2 regions of the Arthrobacter sp. THG-b23 genome follow, and region 1 is predicted to be linked to the other one. Evidence: riboswitches for the same ligand, from Rfam matches in the RefSeq annotation. Region 1 holds a riboswitch; the other holds the start of a gene.
What was found. A riboswitch is a leader RNA that binds a small molecule or an ion and turns the genes downstream of it on or off. The one in region 1 is predicted to bind S-adenosylmethionine.
Positions count from the first base shown of each region.

Region 2: another riboswitch for S-adenosylmethionine. It lies ahead of AC5RVD_RS01585 (flavin reductase family protein); the one in region 1 lies ahead of AC5RVD_RS05610 (acyl-CoA dehydrogenase family protein).

Region 1 covers NZ_JBNHGM010000002.1:414,405-417,797, forward strand. The annotation lists gene AC5RVD_RS05605 (acyl-CoA dehydrogenase family protein) at 1-697, opposite strand, end outside; gene AC5RVD_RS05610 (acyl-CoA dehydrogenase family protein) at 839-2,077, opposite strand; SAM riboswitch class IV at 2,152-2,266, opposite strand; gene AC5RVD_RS05615 (CoA-binding protein) at 2,356-2,772, opposite strand; gene AC5RVD_RS05620 (alpha/beta hydrolase) at 2,906-3,393, opposite strand, start outside.
Region 2 covers NZ_JBNHGM010000001.1:326,341-329,733, reverse strand. The annotation lists partial or broken gene AC5RVD_RS01590 (aldo/keto reductase) at 1-944, shown strand, start outside; gene AC5RVD_RS01585 (flavin reductase family protein) at 978-1,484, opposite strand; SAM riboswitch class IV at 1,537-1,651, opposite strand; gene AC5RVD_RS01580 (prephenate dehydratase) at 1,782-2,651, opposite strand; gene AC5RVD_RS01575 (hypothetical protein) at 2,738-2,950, opposite strand; gene AC5RVD_RS01570 (amino acid ABC transporter ATP-binding protein) at 3,103-3,393, opposite strand, start outside.

The DNA.
Region 1 (3,393 bases):
GCTGGTAGAGCGCCGTCTGGTACGGGAAGCGGTCGGCGAAGGCTGACACGTTGGCCGGATCCACAACCGCGTCGGTAAACACGGTGGTGCCGCTGCCCGTCAGCCGCTGGCCGAAACCGTCCCAATCGTCGAAGGTTTCCACGCCCGGCGTCTTGGTTGAGATGATCACCGAGACATCGGAGCCGTCCGGGCGCTTGGCGGTGACATCGATCCAGTCCACGAAAATGGTGCCGGTGGTGTAGGACTTGCGGCCGTTCAGCAGCAGCCTGCCGCCGGACTCGGACAGCACGGTGGCGGTTCCCCCGGCACCCGGTTCGGTCCAGGCGTTGCCGGCCAGCTCGCCGGAGGCGAAGCGCCGCAGCCAGGCGCTGCGGTCCGAGGTACGGCCGTGGTGGTACAGGTTCTCCTCCACCAAGGCGATGTGCGAACGCAGCGCCTGCGGAATATTGCTGTCTGCGGCGCCCAGCTCGATCAGGAGTTGGGTGAACTCTTCCCAGTCCAGCCCGTCGCCTCCGAACTCGGCCGGAATCCGGGCGGCGCCGAAGCCGGCGTCCTTCAGCCAGCCGATCTGTTCAAACGGCAGCTCGCGGGTGAGCTCGCGGCTCAGCGCCCCGGCTGCGATGCGCGCGAAGATCGGACGGTACTTGGCGGCTGCGGCGCCGAAGGCCGTGGCGATGTCGTCAATGGTTTCGGTCATGCTGGTTCTCCTGGAGGTTCTGCCGCGAGGGCGGGGTGATGGGGCCCGCGGTCGGCGGGCAGTCGTGATGGGGCCCGTGGTCGGCGAGCAGTCGTGATGGGGTCCGCGGGCACGGGGAATATCGCCTGCGCTAGGCGCGGCTCAGGTGTAGAGCGAAATCGGCTGGACGTCCCCGAGCAGGTAGTTGGCGCCGACCTCGACCTTCTTGTAGTCGACCGGGTCGTGCAGCGTGTGCGTGCGGATGTTACGCCAGAAAATGTCCAGCCCGACGTCGGTTTTCGCGGAGGACGAGCCGGTGGTCTCGAAGATACGGTTCGCCACGTCCACACCCACCTCGGTGGACACGACCTTGAGCCGCGCGATCTCGATCGCGATGTTCGCCCGAGCTTCCGCGGTCAGCTGCGCGCCGGCGGCGATGACCGCGTCGAACCTTGCGTTCGTCCGGTCGGCCAGGGCTTCCACCGCGGCAACCCGCGAAGCCAGCTCGCCGTAAACCCGCTGGGTGAGCGGATCCTGGGCGTAGGTCTCCTGCGTGCTGAGGAACCAGGAGTTCCGGCGCGCCAGCGTGATCCGGCGTCCGCGGTCCAGCGCCCCCTGCGCGATGCCCAGGTAGAGGTTGCCGAAGGCCAGCTGGATGTACGGGGTGACCAGTGTGGAGAAAGGCTCCTCCCCTACCTCGCCGATGATGTCCGCGGCGCTGACCTGCACGCCGTCGTACTTCACCGAACCACTGGCCGAGAGGCGCTGGCCCAGCGCGTCCCAGTCCCCGAGGTAGTCGATGCCCGTTCTGTCATGCTCCAGCGCGAGGGCCAGGAACGTGCCCTGCGCCGGCCCGGCCGTGATCACGGCATTGACCAGGATGGCGTCGCCGACGGAAGCGCCGGTGGAGAAGTGCTTGATGCCATTCAGCCGGTAGCCGTCGCCGTCGGGAACCAGTTCCAGATTCGGGTCCACGGGGTTCACGGAGTCGCCCCAGGACCAGCGGCCGAGCGCGGAGCGGCGGAGCAGGCGTTCCTGGACCTGCGCATCACCGTAGAAGACGACGGCGCCCAGATTGGCGTAGTGGTAGCCGAGAATTTGCGCGATCGACGCGTCGGTGCGGGCCAGGATGCGCACGGCGTGCAGCGCGCTTTCCCAGTGCCCGCCCTCGCCGCCCCATTCGGCCGGGATTATCAGGTTGAGCAGCCCGGAGTTGCGCAGCAGCTCCACCTCGGCGTGCGGGTCGGCGTTGCGGCGGTCGCGCTCCAGCACGTCCGGCGCCAGCGCCGCGGCAACGCCTTCGGCTATCTGCTGCCAGTGGGCCAGTTCTTCGGCGGCGGCCTGTCCGGCCCACGGGGATCGGCCGGTCTGCGGGTTGATTTCGGTCACGACGGCGGTCATGTTGGCTCCTCAAGGCGGGGCTCCCGCCTGCCTGCGGCGCAGCAACCATCACGGTTGGGGGCGCAGCCTGGCGGGGGCCGTACTTGCCGGGCACGGTCTTGTGCGCGGCCGGATCCTCATCTGGGGCACCCCGCTACGGGAGAGGGTTGCCGCCCAACCAGCCAGAGCTTGTCGTTGGGACTCTTGATCTCGGAGTTGAGTATGCCGGGGCCGATCCGGCGCCGGGAAGCACGTGACAGGCCGTGACGTCCCGGGGCGTAATGTTACGGGCGCCGGGGCTAGAGGCCGAAGTGCGGGGCCTCGATCGCCGGGCAAGTGTCCATGACTACGTCCAGGCCGGCCGCCTTGGCCCGGTCCGCGGCGGCTTCATCGACGACGCCCAGCTGGAGCCACACCGCCTTGGCACCGACTTCGATGGCCTGGTCCACCACCGGTCCGACCTTCTGCGAGTTCACGAAGCAGTCCACCACGTCGATCTCGCCGGGAATGTCCGCGAGCTTTTGGTATCCGGTCAGGCCGAGGACGTCGTCGCCTTTCAGGTTGACGGGGACGACTTCCATGTCCAGTTGGTCCATCAGGTACCGGGAAATGCGCATGGCCACCCGGTGCGGGTTCGTGGACAGGCCGACGACGGCCCAGCGGCCCGGGGTTTCCAGCAGCCGCCGGACGACTTTGGGGTCATTCTGGTGTGCCATGGCTCGACCCTACCCGCGACTCTTCTGCACCGGAACCGCCCGCGCCCTGCCGCCTCACCGAGAGGCAGATACCCAATCTCGGGCGGCTCCAATGCCATGCGGCAGCTCTGGGGGCCCTCCGTGCGCTCAGTGACTAGCGAGCCAGCTGCCCGGGGGCAGAAGTTCCAGCCGCACCGGACGTTCCGGAGGCAGTGCCGGCCTGCTCGGAGATCCAACGCCCCACCAGTTCGAGCAGTTCAGCGTCCACGGGCTCGCGGATCTGGCGCTTGTAGTCGGCGAGGGTCGGAGCGTTCGGGTCCCGGCGCAGCAAATGCGACAGGTCCTCGATCTTCCGCGTCGTGACCGGACCGGGAACGGTGGCCGCGATGATGTCCAGGTCGGCCGGGTCCACCTGCACGTCCTTGGCGCCCGTGATGGCCAGCACCGGCATCTGTAGGCGCCCCAGGTACGGAACGGGGTCGAAGTCAAGGAACTCCCGATGCCAGAGGGCGTTGATTTTACGGCCCTGCATGCGCACCACGTCCTGGGTGGTGATCCGAAGTTTTTCCACCGACTTCGCCTGCATCTTGACCAGATCCTGGCGGAAGAGCTTCAGCAGCAAGCGCGGAAAGGCGGGCAGCG
Region 2 (3,393 bases), on a different contig from region 1:
TGGAGGCCGGGATCACGACGTTCGACCACGCCGACATCTACGCCCACGGCAAGGCCGAGGCGGCGTTCGGGCGGGTGCTGGCCGAACGTCCCGAGCTGCGCGACTCGATCCAGCTGCAGGGCAAATGCGGCATCCGGCTGCCGGTCCCGGGCCTGGCCGGGCAGTACGACTCCTCGCGCGAAGCCATCCTGGCCCGCACCGACGAAAGCCTGCGCCGGCTGCATACCGATCACCTGGACACGTTGCTGATCCACCGGCCGGATCCGCTGGCGCCGGCCGAAGAGATCGCCGCGGCGTTCAACGAGCTCCGGATGGCCGGGAAGGTCCGCCGGCTTGGTGTCTCGAACATGTCCGGCGACCAGATGCGTTGGCTGCAGTCGGCGCTGGACGAGCCGCTGGCGGTGAACCAGCTGGAAATGAGCCTGTACCGACGCGACTGGCTGGAGTCCGGCGTGCTGGTGAACCACCCGGACGGAACGGGCACCAGCTTCCCGCACGGCACCTTGGAATACTGCGCCGCCAACGGGGTGGAACTGCAGGCCTGGGGCGCGCTGGCCTAGGGCCGCTACAGCGGCCGTGCGGCAGGCCTGGCCGAGGCGGCGGCCGGCGCGGGAACGCCCGCCGCCGGGACCGGTCAGAATCACGCCCGGCCGGCAGAGGGGGCTGTGACAACGGATGCTTCCGCACGGGCGGATGCCCCACTCTCCGCGGACCATTCGGCCGCTGCCCTGGTCACGGAACTTGCCCGGGACAAGGGCTGCCCTCCGGAAGCCGTGGTGCTGGGCTGGCTGCTGCGGCATCCCGCGGGCATCCGGCCGGTCATCGGTACCAGCAGCCCGGACCGGATCCGGGCCTGCGCCCAGGCGGAGGCGGTCGGAGCGGCGATGACCCGCCAGGAGTGGTACTCCCTGTGGGTGGCGGCCCGGGGCAGGCCGCTGCCCTAGCTGCCGGCTGCCGCCGGTGCGGGAACTTTCCGCCTAGACGAAGGCTGGCTGTTCCAGCCGGCGGAACCCGGAATCGTGGAAGATCAGGGGCTCGTGGGTGCCGTCGTGCGTGGACAGGCCGTGCACCTGCAGCAGCACGACGTGGTGGTCCCCGGCCGGGACCTCCTGGTGCACCGAGCAGTCCAGCCACAGCGCCGCGTCGTGCAGGAACAGCGCGCCGTCGTCCGTGCCGTGCAGGCGGAGTCCGGCAAAGCGGTCACCGTTCTTGGACGCGATCTGGCGGCAGACGCCGTCGTGCCCGGTGCCGAGCACCGAGACGCCGATCCGGTCGGCCCGGCGGACCACCGGCCAGGTCCGGGAGGTGTTTTGCACGGCGAACATCACCAGCGGCGGCTCGAGGGAGACGCCGACGGTGAACGAGGAGGCGACGATGCCCTGGGGCTCGCCGTCGATGATCGCGCACAGCGCCGCGATACCCGAGGGGAAGCGGCCGAAGGCGGAGCGCAACGTGTTTGGTGTCAGGTCATTGTGTAGCGACATGGCGTCCTTGGGGCTTGGGCGCATCCGCTGCTGCCGGGCTGCTGCGGGAGGATACGCGTACTTGCCTGCCGACATACCCGGCGGGCCGAATCATCACCTGGAGCACCCCGCTACGGTAGAGGGTTGCCGGCCAACCAGCCAGGGCTGTGCAGTTGGCACTCTTGATTCGTCTCCACGCTAAGAGCGGGGAAGGGCCTGGGTCAAACGCCGGTAACACTTCGTCAAATGCCGCGTATTACTTCCGGCTGCCCACGGTTGCCGCCTGACGGCTGTTGCCCGACGGCTGGCGCCCGACTGCTACTGGGCGACGCCGCCGGGGCGCACGGTCTGTTGGCGGAACGGATGCGCCGGGTAGACGCCCAGAATGCGGATTTCCGAGGTGAAGAAGTCCAGTTCCTCGAAGGCGTGGACCATGGCCTGATCGTCCGGGTGGCCTTCGACGTCTACCATGAACATGGTGGCGGCAAACTCGCCGCCCACCATGTAGCTCTCCAGCCTGGTCATGTTTATGCCGTTGGTGGCGAATCCGCCCAGGGCCTTGTACAGCGCCGACGGCACGTTCCGCACGCGGAACACGAAGCTGGTCACGGCCGGGCCGGGCAAATCTTCGCGGGACGGGACCGGCCGGCGGTCGGCCAGCACCACGAACCGTGTGGTGTTCGTCGGATCGTCTTCGACATTTTCGGCGAAGACTTCCAGGCCGTAGAGCTCGGCGGCCATCGGGGGCGCCAGCGAGACTTTGGCCGGGTCGTTCCACTCGGCCACCTCTCGGGCCGAACCTGCGGTGTCGCCGGCGATCACCGGAGTGAGCCCGAGCCTGCGGATCAGTTTGCGGCACTGGCCCAGCGCGTGGATGTGGCTGTGCACCTCCCTGGCCTGCTCCACGGTGGCCCCGGGTATGCCCAGCAGGCTAAAACGGATCGGCAGGAAGAATTCCTCCACGATCTGCAGGGTGGTCTTGGGCAGCAGTGCGTGGATGTCCGCCACCCGGCCGGCGATCGAGTTGTCGATGGGAATCATGGCCAGTTCGGCCTCGCCGCCCGTGACGGCGGCGAAGGCGTCCTCGAAGCTGGCACACGGCACCGCTTCCCAACCGGGGCGCACTTCCAGGCAAGCCATATGGGAGTTCGAGCCGGGTTCGCCTTGGTACGCAATTGCTGGAGCCATGGGCGAAATTATTCCACCGGGGCCGGTCGTTGCTTCATTCCGGAGGTCCGGCCGGCGTCACATAACATGACCGGCCCGCAGGCGGCTCAGTAAAGATGGGATTCCTGGGTGATGCCGTAGGGCACGTCGTCGCTCAGCTCCACGGTGAACTGTCCGGGGCCGGTGCGCGTGACCAGGATGCCGCAATCGCCGTCGAGGGCCGCGATCTTTTGCAACTCGTCGACCGCAGCATTGAGAAGATCGTGCGCCTCGGAAGCCGTCTGTGCCGTCAAGGACTTGGTAGCCAAGGAGGTGGCCATGGTTCTGCCTTTCGTGGCCGGAGGTTTCCGCAGAGGAGAAAACGCGGGATGGAAGCTTCCGGCCGGAACGAGCCTGCCATGCGGAACGGTGCATGGAAGTTTACATTCTGCCATCCCAATGGACATCAGATGAATTTTGGAGGGGCGTGGCGTCAGAACGGGTTCAGCAGCCGGTGGACGAACTGCCGGGTGCGCTCTTCCTTCGGTTCGCGCAGCACCTGTTCGGGGTGCCCGCGTTCGACGACCACGCCGCCGTCCATGAACACCACTTCGCTGGCCACTTCACGGGCGAAGGCCAGCTCGTGGGTCACCAGGGCCATGGTCCAGCCTTCGTCGGCCAGTTCCTTGATCACGTGCAGCACGTCGCCCACCAGTTCGGGATCCAGCGCCGACGTTGGCTCGTCGAACAACAGCAGCGAGGGTTTGAGCGCCAGGGCCCGGAC